Regions from separate parts of the Erythrobacter sp. A6_0 genome, predicted to be linked through region 4. Evidence: predicted binding sites of a transcription regulator. Region 4 holds the regulator's gene; each other region holds the start of a gene.
The links. The regulator LexA, encoded in region 4, represses DNA repair genes until DNA is damaged. The targets are predictions, from matches to a motif close to GTTCCNCNCTTGTTCT.
Positions count from the first base shown of each region.

Region 1: a site for LexA is predicted at 2,710-2,725, ahead of uvrA (excinuclease ABC subunit UvrA). Genes of this name have one in related genera too.
Region 2: a site for LexA is predicted at 3,598-3,613, ahead of recA (recombinase RecA). Genes of this name have one in related genera too.
Region 3: a site for LexA is predicted at 2,741-2,756, ahead of J7347_RS05880 (UvrD-helicase domain-containing protein). Genes of this name have one in related genera too.

Region 1 is NZ_JAGHQR010000001.1:388,234-394,024, reverse strand. It holds gene uvrA (excinuclease ABC subunit UvrA) at 1-2,698, opposite strand, end outside; gene J7347_RS02055 (GGDEF domain-containing protein) at 2,944-4,125, shown strand; gene J7347_RS02050 (hypothetical protein) at 4,147-5,169, opposite strand; gene J7347_RS02045 (lysozyme) at 5,393-5,791, shown strand, end outside.
Region 2 is NZ_JAGHQR010000002.1:55,476-61,266, forward strand. It holds gene alaS (alanine--tRNA ligase) at 1-693, opposite strand, end outside; gene J7347_RS05955 (class I SAM-dependent methyltransferase) at 760-1,587, opposite strand; gene J7347_RS05960 (glutathione S-transferase) at 1,592-2,218, opposite strand; gene recA (recombinase RecA) at 2,461-3,522, opposite strand; gene J7347_RS05970 (response regulator) at 3,665-5,791, opposite strand, start outside.
Region 3 is NZ_JAGHQR010000002.1:34,909-40,699, reverse strand. It holds gene J7347_RS05885 (DEAD/DEAH box helicase) at 1-383, shown strand, start outside; gene J7347_RS05880 (UvrD-helicase domain-containing protein) at 431-2,731, opposite strand; gene J7347_RS05875 (hypothetical protein) at 2,878-3,399, shown strand; gene rsmD (16S rRNA (guanine(966)-N(2))-methyltransferase RsmD) at 3,502-4,047, opposite strand; gene J7347_RS05865 (pseudouridine synthase) at 4,047-4,802, opposite strand; gene J7347_RS13415 (hypothetical protein) at 4,813-4,941, opposite strand; gene J7347_RS05860 (MFS transporter) at 5,017-5,791, shown strand, end outside.
Region 4 is NZ_JAGHQR010000001.1:630,924-636,714, reverse strand. It holds gene trpD (anthranilate phosphoribosyltransferase) at 1-489, shown strand, start outside; gene trpC (indole-3-glycerol phosphate synthase TrpC) at 492-1,277, shown strand; gene moaC (cyclic pyranopterin monophosphate synthase MoaC) at 1,274-1,747, shown strand; gene J7347_RS03175 (molybdopterin molybdotransferase MoeA) at 1,729-2,922, shown strand; gene lexA (transcriptional repressor LexA) at 3,013-3,720, shown strand; gene J7347_RS03165 (VOC family protein) at 3,743-4,102, shown strand; gene J7347_RS03160 (ComEC/Rec2 family competence protein) at 4,237-5,791, opposite strand, start outside.

The sequences.
Region 1 (5,791 bases), 240 kb from region 4:
CGAGGAGCTTGCGCACATCCTCGAAATGCAGCCCGGTGGTCGGCTCGTCGAGGATGTAGAGCGTCTGTCCGGTGCTGCGGCGGGACAGTTCCTTGGCGAGCTTCACCCGCTGCGCCTCGCCGCCCGATAGCGTGGTCGCCTGCTGGCCGACCTTGACGTAGCCCAGCCCCACCTCGTTCAGCATGTGCATTTTATCGCGGATTGGGGGGACGTTTTCGAAGAAGGTTTCCGCATCCTCCACCGTCATGTCGAGCACGTCGGCGATGGAGTGGCCCTTGAACTTCACCTCCAGCGTTTCGCGGTTGTAGCGCTTGCCGTCGCATTCCTCGCAGGTGACGTAGACGTCGGGCAGGAAGTGCATCTCGATCTTGATCAGGCCGTCGCCTTGGCACGCTTCGCACCGGCCACCCTTGACGTTGAAGCTGAAGCGGCCCGGCTTGTAGCCGCGCGCCTGCGCTTCGGGGAGGCCGGCGAACCAGTCGCGGATCTGGGTGAAGGCGCCGGTATAGGTGGCGGGGTTCGATCGCGGCGTGCGGCCGATCGGGGACTGGTCGATCTCGATCACCTTGTCGCAATGGTCGAGGCCGGTGACCTTGTCGTGCGCGCCCGCCACGATGCGCGCGCCGTTCAAGGTGCGCGCGGCGGCGGCGTAGAGCGTGTCGATGGTGAAGCTCGACTTGCCGGAGCCCGATACGCCGGTGACGCAGGTGAAGGTGCCGAGCGGGATCGAGGCGGTGACGTCGTTCAGATTGTTCGCGCGGGCGCCATGGACGGTGATTTGCTTGCCATTGCCCTTGCGGCGTTCCCCGGGCACCGCGATCTCGCGCCGCCCGGTAAGGTAGTCTGCGGTGAGCGATTTCTTGGATTTGAGCACCTGCTTCAGCGTGCCTTCGGCCACCACCTCGCCCCCGCGCACGCCTGCGCCGGGGCCGAGATCGACGACGTAGTCCGCGGCGCGGATCGCATCCTCGTCATGCTCCACCACGATCACCGTGTTGCCGAGATCGCGCAGGCGCTTGAGGGTTTCCAGCAGCCGGTCGTTGTCGCGCTGGTGCAGGCCGATGCTGGGCTCGTCGAGCACGTAGAGCACGCCCGACAGCCCGCTGCCGATCTGAGAAGCGAGGCGGATGCGCTGGCTCTCCCCGCCCGACAGCGTGCCGCTGGTCCGGTCGAGATTCAGGTAATCGAGCCCGACATTGTCGAGGAAGCCCAGACGCTCGTTGATTTCCTTGAGGATGGCCTTGGCGATCTGCGACTGCTGGTCGTTCAGATGCTCGGGCAGGCCGAGGAACCAGGCCTTGGCATCGGCGACGCTCATCTTGGTGGGGGTGGCGATGTCCGTCACTCCCGAAGGCCCCGGGATCTTCACCGCCAGCGCCTTTTCGTTGAGGCGCTTGCCGTTGCAGGTCTCGCACGGCTGCGCGGTCTGGAACTTGGACAGCTCCTCGCGCATCCAGGCGCTTTCGGTCTGGAGCAGGCGGCGGTTCAGATTGCCGATCACGCCTTCGAAGGCCTTCTTGACCGTGTAGCTCTTGCGCCCGTCCTTGAAGGTGAGCGGGATGGCGCGCCCCTTGGTCCCGAACAGAATGATGTCGCGGATTTCCTTGTCGAAATCCTCCCACGGGGTTTCGAGGCTGAACTCGTATTCCTTCGCAAGGCTGGCGAGCACCTGCATGTAATAGGGCGATGGCGGGTTGGACTTCGCCCACGGCACCACCGCGCCCTTCTTCAGGGTCAAAGCCTCGTTAGGAACGACAAGCTGCGGATCGAACAATTGCTTCTCGCCGATCCCGTCGCAGGTCGGGCAGGCACCCTGCGGCGCGTTGAAGCTGAACAGGCGCGGCTCGACCTCTTCGATGGTGAAACCGCTGACCGGACAGGCGAATTTTTCGGAGAAGACGATGCGATTGGCGGGCAGGCCCGCACCCTTCATCGCACCCCCACCCTCACCTTCATTCTCGCGCCCCGGCACCACGCCATCGGCCAGGTCGACATAGGCCAGCCCGTCGGCGAGCCGCAGCGCCTGTTCGAAACTGTCGGCGAGCCGCGTTTCGATGCCCTCCTTCACCGCCAGGCGATCGACCACGACTTCGACGTCGTGCTTGAATTTCTTGTCGAGCGCGGGTGCTTCCTCGATCGGGTACATCTCGCCGTCGATGCGCACGCGGGTGAAGCCCGCCTTCTGCCATTCGGCAAGCTCGCGGCGGTATTCGCCCTTGCGCCCGCGCACCACCGGGGCGAGCAGATAGAGCCGCGTGCCTTCGGGCAGGGCCATCACACGATCGACCATGTTCGACACCGTCTGTGCCTCGATCGGGAGGCCGGTGGCGGGCGAATAGGGCACCCCGACACGCGCCCACAACAGGCGCATGTAATCGTAGATCTCTGTCACGGTCGCCACGGTCGAGCGCGGATTGCGGCTCGTCGTCTTCTGTTCGATCGAGATCGCCGGAGACAGCCCGTCGATATGTTCGACATCGGGCTTCTGCATCATTTCGAGGAATTGCCGCGCATAGGCGCTGAGCGATTCCACATAGCGCCGCTGACCTTCCGCATAGATCGTATCGAAGGCGAGGCTGGACTTGCCCGAGCCCGAAAGTCCGGTGATCACGATCAGCGCATCGCGCGGCAGATCGATGTCCACACCCTTGAGATTGTGTTCGCGCGCACCGCGCACGGAGATTTTGGTAAGAGCCATGGGTCGGGCGTGTTCCGCAAATGTTCGTTATCGTCAAGGCGAGGCTTAGCGCGCGTCGAAAACCCTAACGGTCGAGCGGCTCGCATCGGTCCCATCTGGGTAGGATCGCGGTGAATTTAAGGGTGTTGCGCAATTTGCGAACGTACCGTTAACCTTTATTGCCTTAGGATCGTCTCGTTTCCGCCAAAAAAAGAGCGACCTCGGTCCGGGTGTAAACGAAGAGCAAATCGCGGAGGGAGACCGGGATGGCAGACGAAGCGCAGACTTTGCCGAATGGCACCTCCACCGATCAATCGGTGCCAATCAGCGAGCGCGCGGTCCGGCGTCAGAAACTGAGCCTGGTGCTCGAAATCGAGAAAAAAGCGCAGATCGCCAATGCGGTATGCTGGCTGATGATGGTCTTCGCGGTCTTCCAGCTCGACGATCCGAACGCCTTCGCAATCCCGCTCTTGAGCCGTTTCATCGCCAGCCCGCTTACCCATTTCAGTTTCAAGCGCGCCCGCGCCACTCTGGCGGCGGGCGGCACGGGGTCGGAAGCGATCCGTCCGGTCGCCGTCGCGCTTGTCGTGGGCGGTGCCAGCTGGGCAAGCATGCTCCCTCCCCTGTTCGACGTATCGCTGAACCACCCTGCGGCGCTGTTGATTTTCGGCGCGCTGGTGGCCGGGATCACGATCATCGTCAGCATGCTGGCCCCGGTCCCGATCCTGGCCTTGACCTTTGCGGTTGGATTTCAGGTGACTGCCACGGCGCTGTTGTTTCTCGACCCGCCGGATAGCCACGATTGGGGCAGCCTGATGGCGATCGACGCGCTGTTCCTGGTCTTTCTCGCTTATGCCTTTGCCGCCACCAATCGCCAGGAAGAAACCGCGCGGACGCTGGTGACGAACCGTATGCTGACGCAGCGCCTGGAAGCATCGCTACGCGAGGTCGAGCAATTGGCGTATCGCGATCACCTCACCGGCCTTATGAACCGCCGCTCGTTCTTCCGTTTCGCCGAAAAGCTCGATCCCGACCGGACACGACATGTGCTGACGATCGATCTCGACCACTTCAAGGCGATCAACGACACGTTCGGTCATGCGACCGGCGATCTGGTCTTGGAACGGGTGGGTGCGGCCTTGCGCGACGTGGTATCGGGGCTGGACGGCGACGACCATTGCGCGGCGCGGACCGGAGGCGAGGAATTCGTCATGATCCTGGACATCGACGACATGGAACGGACCGCCAGCGTGGCCGAGCAGATCCGCTTCGCGATTGCGGGCCTGTCCGCCGGAATGCCCCATGCCGAGCTTAAGACCTCGGCCTCGATCGGTGTCGGGGAATGGGCAGCCCGCGACGATCTCGACGAAGTCCTCGCGCGCGCCGACAGGGCAACCTATCGCGCCAAGGCGGCGGGCCGCAATCGCGTGGAGCGCGCGGCTGCCTGAGGTGGTCGCCAGGATGGCGAGCTAGAACAGCGTCTGGGGGCGCGGCACGTCCAGCCCGGCCTGCTGCGCGATCATGCCGATCCACTGGCCGACCTGCGCGATCTCCTCTTCGGTGACGGCACTGCGCGAGCGGGCCGCATCCGCCGCTTCCTTCGCGGCGAAATCCTCACCCGATTTCGCGTGGCTGGTAAAGAGCTTGCCGGTGGCGATTGTCTCGGCGGTGCCCTCTTCCATTGCGATTCCCAAATGCTTGGACACGGCGCTGAGCGTGCGTGCCTTCTCCCTGCCGAACACATCGCCATCCAGCACGGCCAGCCGCTCTCCGAAACGCTGCTGCTGGAGGGCAAACCAGCGTTGCGCCAGAAACCAGGCGAGCGCCGCCGCCTGAAGATCGGTCATCGCGAATTGTTCGCGCCCGTCCATGCCCAGATCCATGCCGGCATAGGATTGCATTTCGAGATAGAGAAGCCGCCCCCAGCGCCGCCCCATCATGCCCTTGCGGATGACTGCCGCCAGGAAAGATGGCAGCGGATTGGTCATCAGCACAGCGCGCGCCTGCGGCAGAGCGGTCAGTATCGCCGGGATCAGCGCATTGGCATGATTGGTCGGCTTGACCACCACGGCGCTTTCGCCGGGAAAGCTGCGGGCCAGCAGTTTCAGCACCGGCGCGAGCAGCGCCGCGCCCGGCCGGCCCGGTTCCACACCCGCCCCCGCCAGAGCGGCCAGGATATGCGGTTCGTTCAGGCTCGCCATCGCACCCGGTCGATCTAGCGCGCGCGCCAGCAGGGTCGACCGGCAAAAGGCGGTGTGGAAGATGAAATGGATCGGGCCGGTTTCGGGCTGCATTGCCGCGACACGGTCGAGCGCAAGCCATGCCTCGCCTTGCGGACCGCTCGGCTCGCGATCGGCGAGAAACCCCGCATCGCCGAGGGATGATCGTTCCAGTTTGAGGAACTGCATCCGGTTCTGCGTCCAGTCGATCCGGTGCGGGATCCAGCTCGGATCGCGAGCGATTTCGGCGGCTTCGAGGGCGGGATTGCTCATATCGGCCTGCCTAGCGCGGCTGAAACGGCGCGCAAGAGTGCTTTCGAAGCCGCTCACCCCCGAAGCGTGGTCGAACAACGGTGAAGCGAGGACCTTCGACCCCTTTCACCCGTTGATCAGGTATACAGGGGGCCTAATGTTCGTGCCGAGCGACGAAACCGTCGCATCAGCCGTTCGTATCTAGGCTCCCGAACTCAGAACGTTTTCGGAGCACCCCAAGCCCATGTCCGCCATTCCCAGCCATAGCGCGCCCGACAGGCAAAAGCCATCGCGCACGCCGTCCGATTCCGCCGATCGGGTCCGCCGGATGCTACAGGATCTCGACATGCCGCTCGACGGTCTGCCGACGAACCGCGTGCCCGAAGCGGACAGACGTTTCGCCGCCGCGCGGCGCGAACGCGAACGCCGGATCGAACAACAGCAGCGCAACGATCTGTCCCGCGCCCGGCGCGCGGCCAGCAAGGTCTTCGGCGTGAAGCCAAGCAAGTCCTCGCGCAAAGCCGCGACGGCCATGTTGACCGCAGGCGCCGTCGGTCTTGCCGCATTCACCAATCCGTTCGGGCCAAGCCGCCCCTTCGGCGGCACGGCCGATACGCACGAAGTGTTCGAAGACCCGACCCAG
Region 2 (5,791 bases), on a different contig from region 4:
GATCCCCATCCCGGTGTCGATGCTGGGCTTGGGCAGATCGCCGACGATCTCGTCTGCTTCCTGCGTGAACTGCATGAAGACGAGGTTCCAGATCTCGACGAAGCGATCGCCGTCTTCCTCCGGCGATCCGGGAGGGCCGCCCCAGATGTGATCGCCGTGATCGTAGAAGATCTCCGAACACGGTCCGCACGGCCCATCCGAACCCATCGCCCAAAAATTGTCCTTGGTCGGAATGCGGATGATCTTCTCATCCGCAAAGCCGGTGAGCTTCTTCCACAGGTCGAACGCTTCGTCGTCCGTGTGATAGACGGTGACCAGCAGGCGCTCGGGATCGAGGCCCCATTCCTTGGTCAGCAGCGTCCATGCGTGGTGGATCGCCTGTTCCTTGAAATAATCGCCGAAGCTGAAATTGCCCAGCATTTCGAAGAATGTGTGGTGCCGTGCGGTGTAGCCGACATTGTCGAGATCGTTATGCTTGCCGCCGGCGCGCACGCATTTCTGCGCGCTTGTCGCGCGCGGCGCGGGCGGGCTTTCGAGGCCGGTGAACGAATTCTTGAACGGCACCATCCCCGCGTTGACGAACATCAAGGTGGGATCGCTGAAGGGGACGAGCGGCGCGGAGGCGACTTCCTTGTGCCCCTGACCGGCGAAATAATCGAGGAAGGAGCGGCGGATGTCGTTGGTCGAAGTCATGCCCGGCAGTTAGGCAATCGGACGGCTAGCGACAAGCCGGGAATGGCATGCGCCGAACGGAGTTGGTCATCCCGCGTTTGCGGTGACGATCCAGGTCGCCGCGGGGAGCACGATCCTGTCCTGCTCGCGATGATCCGCGAGCATGGCGCGCAGATTCGCGACGGCCCGCTCGCGCGCCGCCCCGTCGAGAGCGGCTATGGCGCTGGCGGCCGGGCCGATCCGCAGGAAATAGGCCACCGCCTCTTCGACTGCGCCCTCGCCTTCGCCTGCAATCATGGCGTAATCGACAGGTTCGAAGGCGATGTCTTTCCAGCCCGCATCGCGGAGGATCACGCTCACCCGATCTTCGTTGCCGAAGGCGAACGGTCCGGGCGCATGCGGATCGGGCTTGGAGAGCGGCTCCGGCAGAATGCCTTGCAACAATTCAGCCCAGCCATTCGCGTTTCGTTCGCGGAAGCAGGAGAAGCGGAGCAGGGCGTTTGTGGAAGCTAGTAAGCGAAGATGCGCAAAAGCGGCGACTGGATGATCGAAGAACATGACCCCGTGGCGCGAGATCAGGAGATCTGGCGCGATTGCCGCCTTGTCGAGATGCCAGGTGGCAGCATCGGCATGATGAAAGGCGACATTCGGTAATTCCGCAGCGCGTTCTCGGGCGATGGCGAGAAGATCGGACGAGATATCGAGTCCGGTGATTGCAGCATTGGGATTGCGGGTCGCGAGAGCGATCGAAATCTCGCCTGCACCGCAGCCGATATCGAGCGCATGCGAGAAGCTGCTTAGAGCGGTGGGATCAAGCAGGCGATCGGTCAGCTCGCCGAAGCTGCGATCGGTGCGCTGCCATTCTTTGGCCCACACGCCGCCGACGCGGCCAGTCCACTCACCAGCGCCGGTCATGGCCTCACCATACGAAATAGGGGCCGCCGCGTTCGCGGGCACGCTGCCAGCCCGGGCGGGCGTGAACCGCTTCCACGAAGCGCGCGAGTTTCGGTGCGCGGTCGGCATAGCCCTGCATCACGGCGATTTCGGCCGGGAAGCTCATCATTACATCGGCGGCGGACCAATCCTCGCCGACGAAATGGAGATCGTCGGATATCCGGCTTTCCGCATAGTCGATATGCGCCACGAGCTGCTCTTCGATGCGAGGCATAAGCGGCGCTGCGGCCTCGCCAAGGCGCCCGGCATAGATTTTGAGCATGACGGGAACGAAGAAGCTGCTTTCGCCGAACTGCATCCATTCAAGATGATCGATATGCGCATCGCTGGTGGGATCGGGAAGCCAGCTCTGCCCGCCATGCCGCTCGCACAGATACTGGATGATCGCCCCGCTTTCCGCGACGCTGCGCCCCGCATCCTCGATCAGGGGCGATTTGCCGAGCGGATGCGCCTGCTTCAATTCTGGCGGCGCGAGATTGGTGGTGGCATCGCGCTGGTAGGATACGATCTCGTATTCAGCTCCGAGTTCTTCCAGCAGCCAGAGAATGCGCTGCGAACGACTGTTGTTGAGATGGTGGACGGTGATGGTCATGCGCGCGCTCCCGAAAGCTGGTTCGCATGTCATGTAGTCGAGAGAAAGCGTGATGGCCAATGAGCTGGGGCAAGCCGGATACGCGAGAGACGAAGCCTGCGGCCTGAAACGCGAAAAGCCGGCGCTGCGAGGGACTTTTTGGACAGCCCTCGCCAGCACCGGCTTTCCGCGTTTTCGGATGCCTTTTTCGGGACTCGGCCTGTAGGTAGGAAGGCCGCGGCACCCGCTTGAGAAGATGGGTCTTAGTCCTCCGCGTCAGGACCGGTCATCATCTCCTCGGCGACTTCGTCGGTTTTGCCGCGAATGGCGGCTTCCAACCGGTCGCAAACGTCGGAATGCTCTTTAAGATAGTTCTTCGCGTTCTCGCGGCCCTGGCCGATGCGGATGCTGTCATAGCTGAACCAGGAGCCCGACTTTTCGACAATGCCCGCCTTGACGCCGAGATCGAGGATCTCGCCGATCTTGGAGATGCCTTCGCCATACATGATGTCGAATTCGACCTGCTTGAACGGCGGGGCAACCTTGTTCTTGACCACTTTCACGCGAGTCGAATTGCCGATGATATCGTCCCGGTCCTTGATCTGACCGGTGCGGCGGATGTCGAGACGGACCGAAGCGTAGAACTTCAGCGCGTTGCCGCCCGTCGTCGTCTCCGGATTGCCGTACATGACGCCGATCTTCATGCGCAGCTGGTTGATGAAGATCACCATGCACTTCGAGCGGTTGATCGAGCCGGTGAGCTTGCGCAGCGATTGCGACATCAGGCGCGCCTGGAGGCCGACATGGCTGTCGCCCATCTCGCCTTCGATTTCCGCGCGCGGAACCAGCGCGGCGACCGAATCGACCACCAGCACGTCGATCGCATTGGAGCGCACCAGCGTGTCCACAATCTCCAGCGCCTGTTCGCCGGTATCGGGCTGCGACACGATAAGCTCGTCGATGTCGACGCCCAGCTTGCGGGCATAGACCGGGTCGAGCGCGTGTTCCGCATCGACGAAGGCGACGGTGCCGCCCTGCTTCTGCGCTTCAGCCAAAACGTGCAGCGCCAGCGTGGTCTTGCCCGAGCTTTCCGGCCCGTACACTTCGATCACGCGGCCCTTAGGCAGGCCGCCCACGCCCAATGCGATGTCGAGACCGAGCGATCCGGTGGAGATCGACTCCACATTCATCGCTTCCTTCTGACCCAGCTTCATCGCCGAGCCTTTGCCGAACGCGCGATCGATCTGCGCGAGCGCGGCGTCGAGTGCCTTTTGACGGTCCACGGATTTTTCCTTGCTGTCCACGAGCTTCAGACTGGCCGCCATGACATGTCCCTTCCTATCTGCCTAGAGCCGCGATCGACTCTTCAACCGAAGCGGTATGTACCACTTCTGTTCCAGAGAACAAGAGGGGAACGAAAAGAATCTTTGTGCAGCGCCCTTCGCGGCGTTCGCAAACGCCGACCCGTCAGGCCTTTTCGCGCTTGCGCTTCTGCAGGCTCAGCACGTCGGCCACCTTGGCGTTGATCTGCTGGACGCTGAACGGTTTGGGGATGAAGTGCATGTTTTCGATATCGATTTCGTTGCGCAGATGCTCTTCGGCGTATCCCGACATGAAGAGGATCGGGATGTCCGGCTGCACGCGGCGGATCGCCCGCGCCATGGCGGGGCCGTCCATCACCGGCATGACCACGTCCGACACGACGAGATCGAATTGTTCGCCAGAATTGGCGACGATGCCCAGCCCGATCTCGCCGTCGCTGGCCGTCGTGACGGCATAGCCTGCGCGCGTGAGCGCCCGTTCCGCCACGGCGCGGACCGTATCCTCGTCCTCCACCAGAAGCAGTTTGCCGCCTGCCGACCATTCGCTGGCCTTTTCGCTTTCGTCGCGGCGCGGCTTGGCTGCGCGCGGCATCTCGCCGCGATGGACGGGCAGATACATGGTGAAGCGCGCGCCTACCGGATTGCCGCCCGGTCCCTGGACATTGTCCGCGAAGATGAAGCCGTTCGACTGCTTCACGATCCCGTAGACCGTCGACAGGCCCAACCCGGTGCCCTTGCCCTGTTCCTTGGTGGTGAAGAACGGTTCGAAGATCTTGTTGATCACGTCACGCGGGATGCCGCCACCCGTGTCCTGTACGATCAGGACGGTGTAATCGTCGGCGGGCATGATATCGATGCCCATTTTCCGCACGTCGCGCGCCGAAACCCGCCTTGTTGCCAGCGTCAGGCGGCCCTTCCAGTCGTTGGGCGCATTCTGGCCGTAGGAATGCATCGCGTCGCGCGCATTCACGGCCAGATTGATGATGACCTGTTCCAATTGCTGCGGATCGGCGCGCACCGGGCCCAGCTCGCGATCGTGACGGATCGAATATTCGATCTTGTCGCCCATCAGCCGCTTGAGGAGCTGACTGACCTCGCTCACCACATCCGGCAATTGCAACACGACCGGCCGCAAGGTCTGCTGGCGGCTGAAGGCGAGCAATTGCCGCGTGAGGCTGGCGGCGCGGTTGGAATTGGCCTTGATCTGCTGGATGTCGTCGTAATCGCTGTCGCCGGGCGTATGGCGCAGCAGCATGAGGTCGCAATAGCCGATGATCGCGGTCAGCACGTTGTTGAAATCGTGCGCGACCCCGCCCGCCAGCTGGCCGACCGCCTGCATCTTGGTGGCCTGCGCGACCTGACGGCGCAGGCGCTTCTCCTCGGTCGAATCGCTCAAGGATAACAGCACCGCCGCATCGCCCAGCCCGCGGACTCCCGCAAGGCCCAGCGAGATCGGCTCCTCCTTGTCGCCCGCCAGCCTTACGGCCATGTCCCCGCTTGCCGCAGAACCGCGCGCGAAACGGCGCACTGTGTCCGACAGCACGCCCTTGTCTTCGCGGACGACGAGATCGGACGGGTATTGCGGTAACCCCTGCTGCTCGCGCTCCACCGCGCGCAGGAATGCCTTGTTGGCGAACAGGAAACGCCCGTCGCGATCGGTCAGCGCGAGGCCGAGCGGCAGGGCCGACAGCAGCGCTTCCAACTGGGGGATCGCGGCCGACTGGGCGCCATCGGGCCGGTTGCCGATACCGACCTGCCCGTCGATCAAAACCATGGTGGACGGCGCAGGCGGCTGCCCCTGCTGGCGTGATTTGCGATCCGGCTCCAATGAAACCTGGACGAGCGTCTGCGGAGTGCCCTGCTGGCCTTCGCGGGCGAAGAAGATTCGGTCGCGATCGTCGGTACGCAGCAACTGGACGAACTCGCTGCCCCTCAGATCCGCATCGGGCGTACCCATCGCCCGGGTCGCCATGCCCGGCGTATGGGCCATCACCACGCCATCGCTCGCCACCAGGGCGACTTCGAGGCCGGCGCGCGACATCATATAGCCGAACGGTCCGGAAATCCGCTCCGCCACACCGTCATAGCTGTTGGCGACCACCATTTCGGTAAACCGCCAGACGAGATAGTCCTCACCCCGGCCGCTGCGCTCGACTTCCAGTTTATAATTCTTGCCGGAAGCGGCGAAGGTCAGATCTTCCGCGGTCCCGACACCGTCCCGCCACGCGCCCCGGGCAGCGCCGGTCAGCCTGTCGCGATCGGATTCGTCGAA
Region 3 (5,791 bases), on a different contig from region 4:
ACAATGTCGAGAAGCTGACCGGAAATCCGATCAAGGTGTTCGGGCAGGAGGACGTGCGCGTCGAACTGCGCGATCCTTCGCAGGACAAGGCGGAAAAGACCGACGAGCCGCGCGACGAAAAGCCCGCGCGCAAGAGCCGCCGCAAGAACGAAGAGCGCGACGACAGCGCTCAGGAACCGTCGCCTAAGGACAAGCCGCGCCGTGGCCGGTCTCGCACCGAAAAGAACGACGAGCGGGACTCCGATCGGAACGAGGAGCGCGCTGCCGCTCCGCGTGAAGAGCATCGGGACAAGCGCCGCGACGATCAGCGCGACGAAACCGTGCCCGCAGGCGAATGGAACGGGCCGCGCCCGACCTTCCTCGACGTGTCTGCTCTGGGTTGATCGCTTCGCTCCCGCCGGGAGCGTTGCGGTAATGCCAGAGCCGGTGGCTAGTCCGCCAGCTTGACGAAACTGTCGATCACGCGCTTGGTCCCGGCTTTCTCGAACGCGATTTCGAGCTTGTTGCCTTCCTGGTCGGTCACTTCGCCATACCCGAATTTCTCGTGGAAGACGCGTGCACCGATCGCGACGTCGGTCCGGGCCTTGGCGGCGAAGCTTGCGGCGGAACGCTTGTTTTCGCCGATGCGCGCCTGCTTGGTCTCGTATCCGGTGGCGAGCGCCCGCTGCCAGCCGGGGCCGCGCGCGGTGCTGCGGTCGGGCCGGTCGCGCGAGACGTGGGCGAAGGGATCCTCGCTCTCGCTCCAGTTCGCGCGCCATAGGGATGCGCCGCCGCTCATCGTGGTTTCCTGCTCGATGTGTTCGTCCGGCAATTCCTCGATGAAGCGGCTCGGGATGGAACTGGTCCACTGGCCGAAGATACGGCGATTGGCAGCGTGCAGGATCGTGCATTTGCGCCGTGCCCGCGTGATCGCGACATAAGCGAGGCGGCGTTCCTCCTCCAGCGAGGCGAGCCCGCCTTCGTCGAGCGCGCGCTGCGAAGGAAACACGCCTTCTTCCCAGCCGGGCAGGAAGACGTTGTTGAACTCCAGCCCTTTGGCGGCATGCATGGTCATGATAGTGACCTTCTCGTCATCGCCTTGCGCGTCATTGTCCATGACGAGGCCGACATGCTCTAGAAAATCGCCGAGCGTGTCGTATTCCTCCATTGCGCGGGCGAGCTCGGAAAGGTTTTCCGCCCGCCCTGCGCTTTCGGCGCTGCGTTCCTTGGCGAGCATGTCGTCATAGCCGCTTTCGGACAGGACGAGGCGCATGAGATTAGCGGGCGTCTCCCGCTCCGCCGCTTCGCGCCAGTGGACGAACTGCTTCAGCAACCCAGTCAGCATGTTGCGCGCGCGGGCCGGCAGTTCGTCGCTGTCGACGAGGTCGAGGCTGGCGGCGGCGAGCGGAAGGCCGGTGCGGCGCGCATGGCGGCGCATCGCTTCCAGCGTCTTGGCGCCGAGGCCGCGCTTGGGTTGGTTGTAGATGCGTTCGAAAGCGAGATCGTCGGCAGGCTGGGCGATCACGCGCAGATAGGCGAGCGCATCGCGGATCTCGGCGCGTTCGTAAAAACGGAAACCGCCCACGATGCGGTAATTGAGACCGATCTGGATGAAGCGGTCCTCGAACTCGCGGGTCTGGTATTGTGCGCGGACCAGAATTGCGATCTCGTCCAGCGGAGCACCTTCGCGCTCCAGCCGCTCGATATCCTCGCCCACCCGGCGCGCTTCTTCGGGGGCGTCCCACACGCCGATCACGCGCACCTTGTCGCCCGCCGGAAGCTCGGTCCACAGCGTTTTGCCGAGGCGCTGGCTGTTGGCGTCGATCAGGCCGGACGCGGTCGCGAGGATCTGGGGCGTGGAGCGATAATTCTGCTCCAGCTTGACGACCTTGGCGCCGGGAAAATCCTTTTCGAACTTGAGGATATTGGCGACTTCCGCCCCGCGCCAGGAATAGATCGACTGGTCGTCATCCCCCACCACGCAGATATTCTTGCGCTCCTGCGCCAGCAGGCGAAGCCACAGATACTGGACCTGATTGGTGTCCTGATATTCGTCCACCAGTATATATTTGAAGCGCCGCTGATACTGTTCCAGCACGTCGCGATGCTGGCGAAAGATGTTCAGCATGTGCAGCAGCAGATCGCCGAAATCGCAGGCGTTGAGGCTTTTCAGCCGCTCCTGATACAGGCGATAGAATTGCTCGCCGAGCCCGTTGGCGTAGCTTTCGTTCTCCACCGCATCCAGATCGCCGGGATTGAGGCCGCGGTTCTTCCACCGGTCGAGCAGACCGGCGAGCTGGCGGGCGGGCCAGCGCTTCTCGTCGAGATCGTTTTCGCGGATCAGCTGTTTCAGCAAGCGCAGCTGATCGTCGGTATCGATGATGGTGTAGTTGGATTGCAGCCCGACCAGTTCGGCATGGCGGCGCAGCATCTTGGCGCCGATCGAATGGAAGGTGCCGAGCCAGGGCATCCCTTCCACCGCCTGGCCCATGTGGCGCGCCACCCGTTCGCGCATTTCGCGCGCGGCCTTGTTGGTGAAGGTGACGCAAAGGATCTCGCTCGGCCAGGCGAGGCGCATGGCGATGAGATGCGCGAGCCGCGCGGTCAGCGCCGCGGTCTTGCCCGTGCCTGCGCCCGCCAGCATCAGCACCGGCCCTTCGGTGGTGGTCACCGCCTCGCGCTGGGGCGGATTCAGCCTCTGGGCATAGGCAGGCAGATCGTCGCGAGACGTGGGGACAGTGAGATCGGTCATGAGGTCAGGCGAACAGGTAGGGAACGGCGGGCCGCCGTGCAAGCGCTGCGACGAGCCGAGCCGCAGCGTCGGGCACGCGTCGGAACCTCCAGCGGGGTTTGCCCGTTAAGAGGGCCATAGACACGATCCACGAAAGGATACGACTTATGAAGACTCTTCTTGCCGCAGGCGCCGCTCTTGGCCTCGCCATCGCCGCCGCTCCCGTGACCGCGCAGTCGGCCAACACCACCGCGACCGCGTCCATGCAAATGACCGCCGCCCAGAAGGCGATGTATGATGGCTGGCCCGCCGATCGCCGCGCGACGTATGACGCATGGCCCGCCAATGCGAAGACCTATTACTGGACGCTCACCGATCAGCAGAAGCAGGGTTGGTGGATGCTCAACAACGAACAGCGCGTACGCATTGTCGGCATGACTCCGGCCCAGCGCACGCAGGCCTGGACCGCCATCGCATCGCAGATGGCCGGTAACATGAACAATGCGTCGGCAACCGGTTCGGCGAACATGTCGAACACCGCGAGCGCGCGTAGCACCAATATCCGCTTCGTCAGCAATGCCCGCGTCCAGCCCACGCCGGGCGACCAGGGCCCCCCGCCGCCGACCGCACAGCTTCCGATCTGCGAACCGATGCAGCAGGACAATTGCATCAATCGCGGCGCGCGATAAATTAGCTGCCACCCGCGAGCCGCGCATCGCGCGATCGCGGAGCTTGGAAGGGGGCGGAGCTGCCATGGCGGCTCCGCCCTTTTTCGTGCGTGAAATTCCGATCTAGGACGCGAGGCGCAGGAGAGTGAGCTTCGCCTTGCCGACCTTGCGTTCGGCATCGACGGCGAGCAGCTTGACCGCGACATCCTCGTCCTTCGCGGTTTCCAGCGCGATCCAGGTCGCTTCGCCGATCCAGCCCAGCCTGATCATCCGGTCGAGCGCCACCTGGCCCGCTCCGGTCCCATAGGGCGGATCGAGCAGGATCAGATCGTGCGGCTGCTTGGCCGGGCCAAGGCTCATCACCGAACCCGCTTGCACCGTCGCCCGATCGCGCGCTTTCAGGGCCGCGATATTGGCGCGAATCGTATCGAGTGCTGCGCCGTCATTCTCCACGAACAGGCAATGGCCCGCGCCGCGCGACAGCGCTTCGAGGCCCAGCGCGCCCGATCCGGCGAACAGATCCGCGACCGCGAGATTCTCGAACGATCCCAATCGGCTGGCGAGCATGCTGAACAGCGTTTCGCGCGTCCGATCGGCGGTCGGCCTCGTCGCTTCGCCCTTGGGCGCGGTCAGTTTGCGCCCGCGCCATTCGCCCGCGACGATACGCATCAGCGCCCCCGCTTCAGCGATTTGCGAAAGCGCTCGACATCCGACTGGCGAATTTCCACCGCCTGGCCGCGCGGCAGGTCGGCGAGTTCGAACGGGCCGTAGGCGGTGCGCAGCAGGCGGTTCACCTTCAGGCCGAGATGCTCGAGCACGCGGCGTACTTCGCGATTTTTGCCTTCGGTCAGCGTCATCTCGATCCAGCGATTGCGACCGCTGCCCCGTTCGAGATCGGCTTCGATACTGCCATAGCGCACCCCGTCGATCGTGATGCCTTCCATCAGATCGTCGAGCTGCGTCTGCGATATCTCTCCGAAAGCGCGCGCGCGATAGGTGCGCGGCACGCCGGATGCGGGTAACTCCATCGCGCGCTTCAATTCCCCGTCATTGGTCAGCAGCAACAGGCCTTCGGTGGAAAAATCCAGTCGCCCGACCGGCATCAGACGCGGCGTGTTCTTCGGCAGCGCGTTGCGCAGCGCGGTATAGATCGTCGGCCGCCCTGCGGGATCGCGCTCGGCGGTGATAAGGCCGGAAGGCTTGTGGAAGGCGAACAGGCGCGACGCTTCGGGCGCGGCGACGGGCTTGCCGTCCACCGTCACGCCCTTGAGGCTTTCCAGCTTGATCGCCGGCGTATCCAGCACCTTGCCATCCAGCGCCACGCGTCCATCGGCGATCATCCGTTCGACCTCGCGCCGACTGGCGACACCCGCGCGGGCGAGCAATTTTGCGATCCGGTCTCCGGTTTCGGGCAGGGCAGGCATGGCCGCGGCTTTAGGTCCGCGCGCCCGCGCTGTCCATCTCGTCGCGCACGCTCGCCTGATCGCCATCTGCAAAGCCGCCTTTTGGCGCGAGACCGGTTTCGATGCAGCGTCCACTCGCGATAAAGTCGGTAAGCGCCATCGTTCAGGTTCCCTTCGCTTGCGACGCTGCTAGGGTCGCTCGAAATTCTTACGAAATTGGAAGGACGTACCCGGAATGGCGCCAGTGGCAGGACAGACGAAGCGAAGCGCCTGGAAGGTGCTCGGCCTGGCGCTGAGCAATCGCAAGACCGTCTTCATGCTGCTGTTCGGCTTTGCGCAGGGCCTGCCGCCCGCGCTGTTCCTCGGCACGCTCTATGCCTGGCTGTCCGAGGCGGATGTCGATCTCGAAACGATGGGCGTCTTCAGCCTCGTCGGGCTTGCCTATGCGTTTCAGTTCCTGTGGTCGCCGCTGCTCGACAGGGTCGATATTCCGGGCGTGCGCAAGCTTGGTAAGCGCAAGCAATGGATCGCGCCGATGCAGTTGATTGTCGGCATCGCACTGGTGGTGATGAGCACGCTCAATCCCGCGACCTCGCTCGGCTGGTTCAGCCTGCTCGCCGCGATCGGCGCCTTCGCCAGCGCGACGCAGGATATCGGCATCAACGCCTGGCGTATCGACGTGGCGGACGAGGTCGCGACGCTCGATATCCTGTCCACCATCACGCAGATGGGTTTCCGTCTCGCCAGCCTCGTCGGCGGTGCGATCGGGCTCATCTTGGCGGAAAAGAACGGCTGGCCGTGGGTCTATGTCATGTTCGGCTTCGTCATGCTGGCGATCGGGATTGCCGGGCTGTTCGCGCCCGATGCCCGCGTTTCGGACGATAAGGTGGCGACCGCCGCCGCCAGCGACGCCGAAGTGGCGGAACTCTACGAAGTAGGCGAAGTCACGCCGAAAATCCGCAACCGCGCTCTTCTGGCGGTGGGTATCCTGTGGGGCTGGGCGATCGTGA
Region 4 (5,791 bases):
ATCTTCAACCTGATGGGCCCGCTCTCCAATCCCGCCGGGGTTGAGCGCCAGCTGATCGGGATCGCCCGACCCGCCTATGTGCCGATCTATGCCGAAGCCAAGGCGAGCCTCGGTACGAAACGCACCTTCATCGTGTCGGGCGACGAAGGGCTGGACGAATTGAGCCTTGCAGGTGGGAATGAACTGGCCGACGTCGCCGGATCGGACTTTGCGATGCAGCGCGTCGATGCGGATGCGGCAGGCCTACCCCACGCGCCGATCGAAGCGATCAGGGGCGGCGATGCAGCGCATAACGCAAAGGCTCTCGAAGCCCTGCTCCGCGGCACGCCCGGCCCCTATCGCGACGCAGTACTGCTGAATGCCGCCGCGACTCTGATCGTCGCAGGCCGGACCGAGGACTGGCGCGAAGGCGCGGCAATGGCGGCGGAAGCGCTCGACAGCGGCAAGGCGAGCGATCTGCTGGCGCGCTGGATAGACATGGCGAAGTGACGATGAACAAGCTCGACGAAATCTGCGCCACCAAGCGCGAGGAAGTGGCCGATCGCCGCACGCGCTCCACCATCGGCGATCTCGATGCCGCAGCGATGATGCAATCCGAACCGCGTGGCTTCGAAGCGGCGTTGCGAAAGGCGAGCCGCGACGGTTTCGGCCTGATCGCGGAAATCAAGAAGGCCTCTCCCTCGAAGGGGCTGATCCGCGCCGATTTCGATCCCGCCGATCACGCCCGCGCTTATGAGGACGGTGGCGCGACCTGCCTCTCCGTGCTGACCGATGCGCCGTATTTCCAGGGACACGAGGATTATCTGATGCAGGCCCGCGCTGCCTGCGCGCTGCCCGTCCTGCGCAAGGATTTCATGGTCGATCCCTGGCAGGTCGCCGAAGCGCGCGCGATCGGGGCGGATGCGATTCTGATCATCGTGGCCGCGTTGGACGACGGGGCCATGGCCGAAATCGAGGCCGCCGCGATCGAGCGCCGGATGGATGTGCTGGTCGAGGTTCACGACGAAGCCGAAATGGCGCGCGCGGCGAAGCTGAAATCGCGCCTGATCGGTGTCAACAATCGCGATCTGAAGACGTTCACCACCGATCTCGCCACGACCGAACGGCTCGCGGAATTGGCGCCCAAAGACGCGCTGCTGGTGGGCGAAAGCGGGATCGCCACGCACGAGGATTGCCAACGCCTCGCCCAATCGGGCGTGCGCAATTTCCTCGTCGGAGAGAGCCTGATGCGCCAGGCCGATGTCGGGGCGGCCACACGCGCACTGCTCGGCGCATGAGCGGCCTCACCCATCTCGACGAACACGGCGCGGCGCGCATGGTCGATGTCGGCGCGAAGCCGGAAAGCCAGCGCAGGGCCGTCGCCGAAGGGCGCATCCGCATGTCAGGCCAAGCGCTGGCCGCTTTGTGGGACGGCACCGGGCCGAAAGGCGATGCGCTCGCCACCGCGCGAATTGCGGGCATCATGGCGGCGAAGAAGACCGGCGAGCTGATTCCGCTCTGCCACCCCCTGGCGCTCGACGCCGTGACGGTCGCCTTCGAGCGCGAGAGCGACGCGATCCGCGTCACGGCCACGACGTCCTGCACGGGCCGCACCGGGGTTGAGATGGAGGCGATGACCGCGGCCAGCGTGGCGCTGCTGACGCTTTACGACATGGGTAAGGCGGTCGACCGCGCAATGACGATCGAAGGCGTGCGCCTGATCGAAAAGCTGGGTGGAAAGTCCGGCCATTGGCGCGCCGAGCCGTGATTACGCTCGAAGACGCGTGGGATCGCCTGCTCGGATCGATCGACGCTCTCGATGCGGAGCAAATTGCAGTCGATAAAGCGGGCGGCCGTTATCTGCGCGAACCGCTGATCGCCCGCAGGACGCAGCCCTATGCCGATCTGTCGGCCATGGATGGCTTTGCCGCTTGCGGTGAAGGGCCTTGGGATATGGTCGGGGAGGCTCGCGCGGGCCATGCCTTCGATGGGGCGCTTCGAACCGCTCAGGCGGTCGCGATATCGACCGGGGCCGCTCTTCCCGAAGGCGCGGACCGCATCGTGGTGAAAGAGGACGCGAGCGTCGCGCAAGGGCGTCTGAGTGCGGATCCTGCGCCGAAGCCGGGCCGCCATATTCGCCGCCGGGGCCTCGATTTTCGCGACGGCGACGCTCTGATCGCCGCAGGGGATCGCATGACAGCGTCGCATATCGCCCTCGCCCGGACCGCCGGCGTCGCCACCCTCAGCGTCGCGCGCGGCGCCGAAGTGGCTATCCTCGAATGCGGGGACGAGCTGCATGCCGATCCCACCAAATGTCCGCCGGATGGCCTGCCCGCCTCCAACGGCGCGATGATGGCCGAGATGGTGCAATCGGTGGGCGCACGGGTTTCACATCGCGCACTCGTGCCCGATAGCCTGGACGCTATGGTCGAGGCTCTCGACGCCGCACGCGGAGCCGATCTGCTGCTTACATCGGGGGGCGCGTCTGTGGGCGAACACGACCTGATCAAGCCTGCGCTCGAAAAGGCGGGTTTCTCGCTCGATTTCTGGCGCGTCGCCATCCGGCCCGGCAAGCCCATGATCGTGGCGCGGCGAGGGAGACAGCTCATGCTCGGGCTGCCCGGCAATCCGGTCTCCACCTTCGTGACCGCGCTTCTGTTCGCGCTTCCTGCGCTGCGCCGCATGGCTGGCGCTCGCGAGCAACTGCCGCGCTCTGTGCGCCTCCCTCTAGACGGCCAACTGCCCGCGGGCGGCGCCCGACGCGAATTTCTGCGCGCGAGCCTTGGCCCTGAAGGGGTGGTCCCGATCGAGGAGCGGGACAGCAGCGCACTGGCCGCTCTTTCCCGGGCCGACGTATTGATTGACCGACCAATCGATGCGCCTGACGAAACAAAAGGCGCCCTTGTCCCGTGCTACCTGCTCCAGAATGGCGCAATCGCTTGACTTGAAGGAAATGGTTGCCTAATTGTTCCGTATTCGTTCACGGCCTGCTTCGAAAATCGGGTCGGAATAGAGTTTTAGGAGCCAAGCACCATGCTGACTGCCAAGCAGCACGAACTGATCCGCTTCATCCAGACCCGGCTTGAAGAAACCGGTATCTCCCCCTCTTTCGAGGAGATGAAGGAAGCGCTCGATCTGAAGAGCAAGTCGGGCGTGCATCGTTTGATCTCCGCCTTGGAAGAGCGCGGCTTCATTCGCCGCCTGCCCAATCGTGCGCGTGCGCTCGAAGTGCTCAAGACGCCCGAAGAAGCCGTTTCGAGCCCGCGAGCGCGAACCGCTGCGGCAGCGAATGCGCCCAGCGCCGCGAACGACATGGTCGACGCAGCCGCCGCTGCCCGGGCGCCCGAACCGGCCAACGATGTTCTGGAAATTCCGCTGCACGGACGCATCGCCGCCGGCGCCCCGATCGAGGCGATCGAAGGGCAGTCTAGCCTTCCGGTGCCTGCCGCGCTGCTCGGCCCCGGCGATCATTATGCGCTGGAAGTATCGGGCGATTCGATGATCGAAGCAGGCATCTTTGACGGTGACTTCGCGCTGATCCGCCGCACCGATACGGCGCGCGACGGCGAAATCGTGGTCGCGCTCGTCGATAACGAGGAAGCGACGCTCAAATTCCTGCGCCGGGAAGGCGGCCGCGTGCGGCTCGATCCGGCGAACGCGTCCTACGAAGCGCAGATCTACAACCCCGCGCAGGTTCAGGTCCAGGGCAAGCTGGCTGGCCTCTTGCGGCGCTATCACTGATCGCGGCGGCGGCTCAGGCGCAGTGATCGAGGCGCTCGACCACGTTCAACTTGCCATGCCTTCCGGCGGCGAAGACCAGGCGCGTGCCTTTTACTCGGACCTGCTCGGTATTCCGGAAGTGCCCAAGCCGCCCCATCTCGCCAAGCGAGGCGGATGCTGGTTCGAGCGCGGTCCGCTCAAGGTGCATCTCGGCGTGGAAATGGACTTCCGTCCCGCACGGACGGCGCATCCGGCCTTCCGCGTGGCAGATCTCGCGTTTCTGACGAAGCGCCTGGCCGAGGCGGGTTTTTCAGTCACCGAGGACGAACCGCTCGCGGGATATGAGCGCTGTTATGTCGACGATCCGTTCGGGAACCGTATCGAACTGATGGAAGCGTTGTAGCATTACGCGCCTCGGCGAGTGCGACAAAGCCAAAGGCCGACGTGCAAGAGCGCTGGATACGCTAGTGCCGGTCGATTGGCGAATCCCGGACCTTTCTTCAGCGTGCTTCCCATCCTTGCCCGATCGCCCGCGGGTTAGCGCCTCGAACCACCCTTCCACCAGCCATGCTCGCCCTGCGATTGTGCCACTGTCCTTATCCGCTCCTCGGCCAGATAGACCGCCGTTCCACCCTCGCGCGTCAGAAAGCGGCGATCCGCCTTCAGCCAACGGGGCTGACATGAGCGCGGCAGGAAGCGGTCGGCGATGACGATATCGGCACGTTCGCAGGCGGCGGCGAGGGCGCGTTCCTCGACCATCTCGCGGCTGCGGGCCATCAGCAAGTGCCAATCGCGGTCCCCTCGCTCCAGCGTAAGTACACAGAAATCGGGGCTACAGCGCGCCCCCGGCCAGCGCTCGAACGGCAGGACCTCTCCCTCCGCACCCGCCAGTTCCATCAGATTGTCGCTTGCGAAGCTTGACCGGCTTTCGCGCAGCACGAGCAGGCGATCGCTTTCGCCGGTCACGCCGACATGGCGCCCGTCGCGCGTTATCAGGATGTCGGGAATCGGCGTCAGCGCGAAGACGAGTACCCCGCCTGCGACCGGCAATAACCCGCAGAGCCGCGCCCTTCCCTTCCAGAGAGCCAGCCAAAGCAGGCCGCCTACGATCGTCAGAACTGTGACGAGGTCCATTTGCGGCATCAGCTTCACCGCACCCGGCTGAGTGGCCGTGAAATGCGCCAGACCGAGCAGCGCATCGAGCGAAAGCTGCGCCGCCCACCACACCGGTGCGCCCGCACCCACCACATCCAGCAGCAGTGCCAGAGCGAGGAGCGGCATTGTCACGAACGTCACCAGTGGGATCGCGACGACATTGGCGAAAGCGCCGTAAACGCCCGCCCGATGGAAGTGGAACAGCACGATCGGCATTAGCGCGAATTCGATCAACAAGCCGGTCGCAAACAGCATGGCGACACGCCGCGCGGTTCGCGCAAATGCGCTTTCCTCACGCGGGGCCAGGAAGCGTTTGACCCACTCCGCGTTGTGCAGCGACACAATCGCGATCACGGCAGCGAAGCTCATCTGGAAACTTGGCCCCACCAGCGATTCCGGCCAGAGAGCCAGAACGACGATCGCGGCAACCGCCACCATCCGCAGCGACAGGGGTTCGCGGCCGAGCGCCAGCGCGATCAGGACCAGCACTGCGCCCACGCAGCTGCGGACTGTAGGAACCTCCGCTCCGGTCAGCAGCGTGTATCCGATCCCCGCCAGCGCGCCCACCATCGCAGCCGCCAGCGGCAGCCGCATGCGTAGCGCCAGCCACGGCCATAGCGCCAACAGCTTGATCGCCAGAAAATAGGCCGCTGCGATCACCGCGCTGACATGCAGGCCGCTGATCGAGAGCAAATGCGTGAGCCCGGAATCGCGCATCGCCGCTTCGTCGGCCTCGCTGATCGCGCCGCGATCGCCGCTCGCCAGCGCCGCCGCGATGCTGGCCGCCGATCCGTCCATATGCGCGCGGACATGGGCGGACAGAGTGCGCTGCGCGTCGGCGAGAGGGGCACTGCGATCTGCGGCATGGACCACATCGATCGCGCCCACCAGCGATCCCGTCGCCGCCAGTCCGTCGAACCAGGCGGTGCGCGCGAAA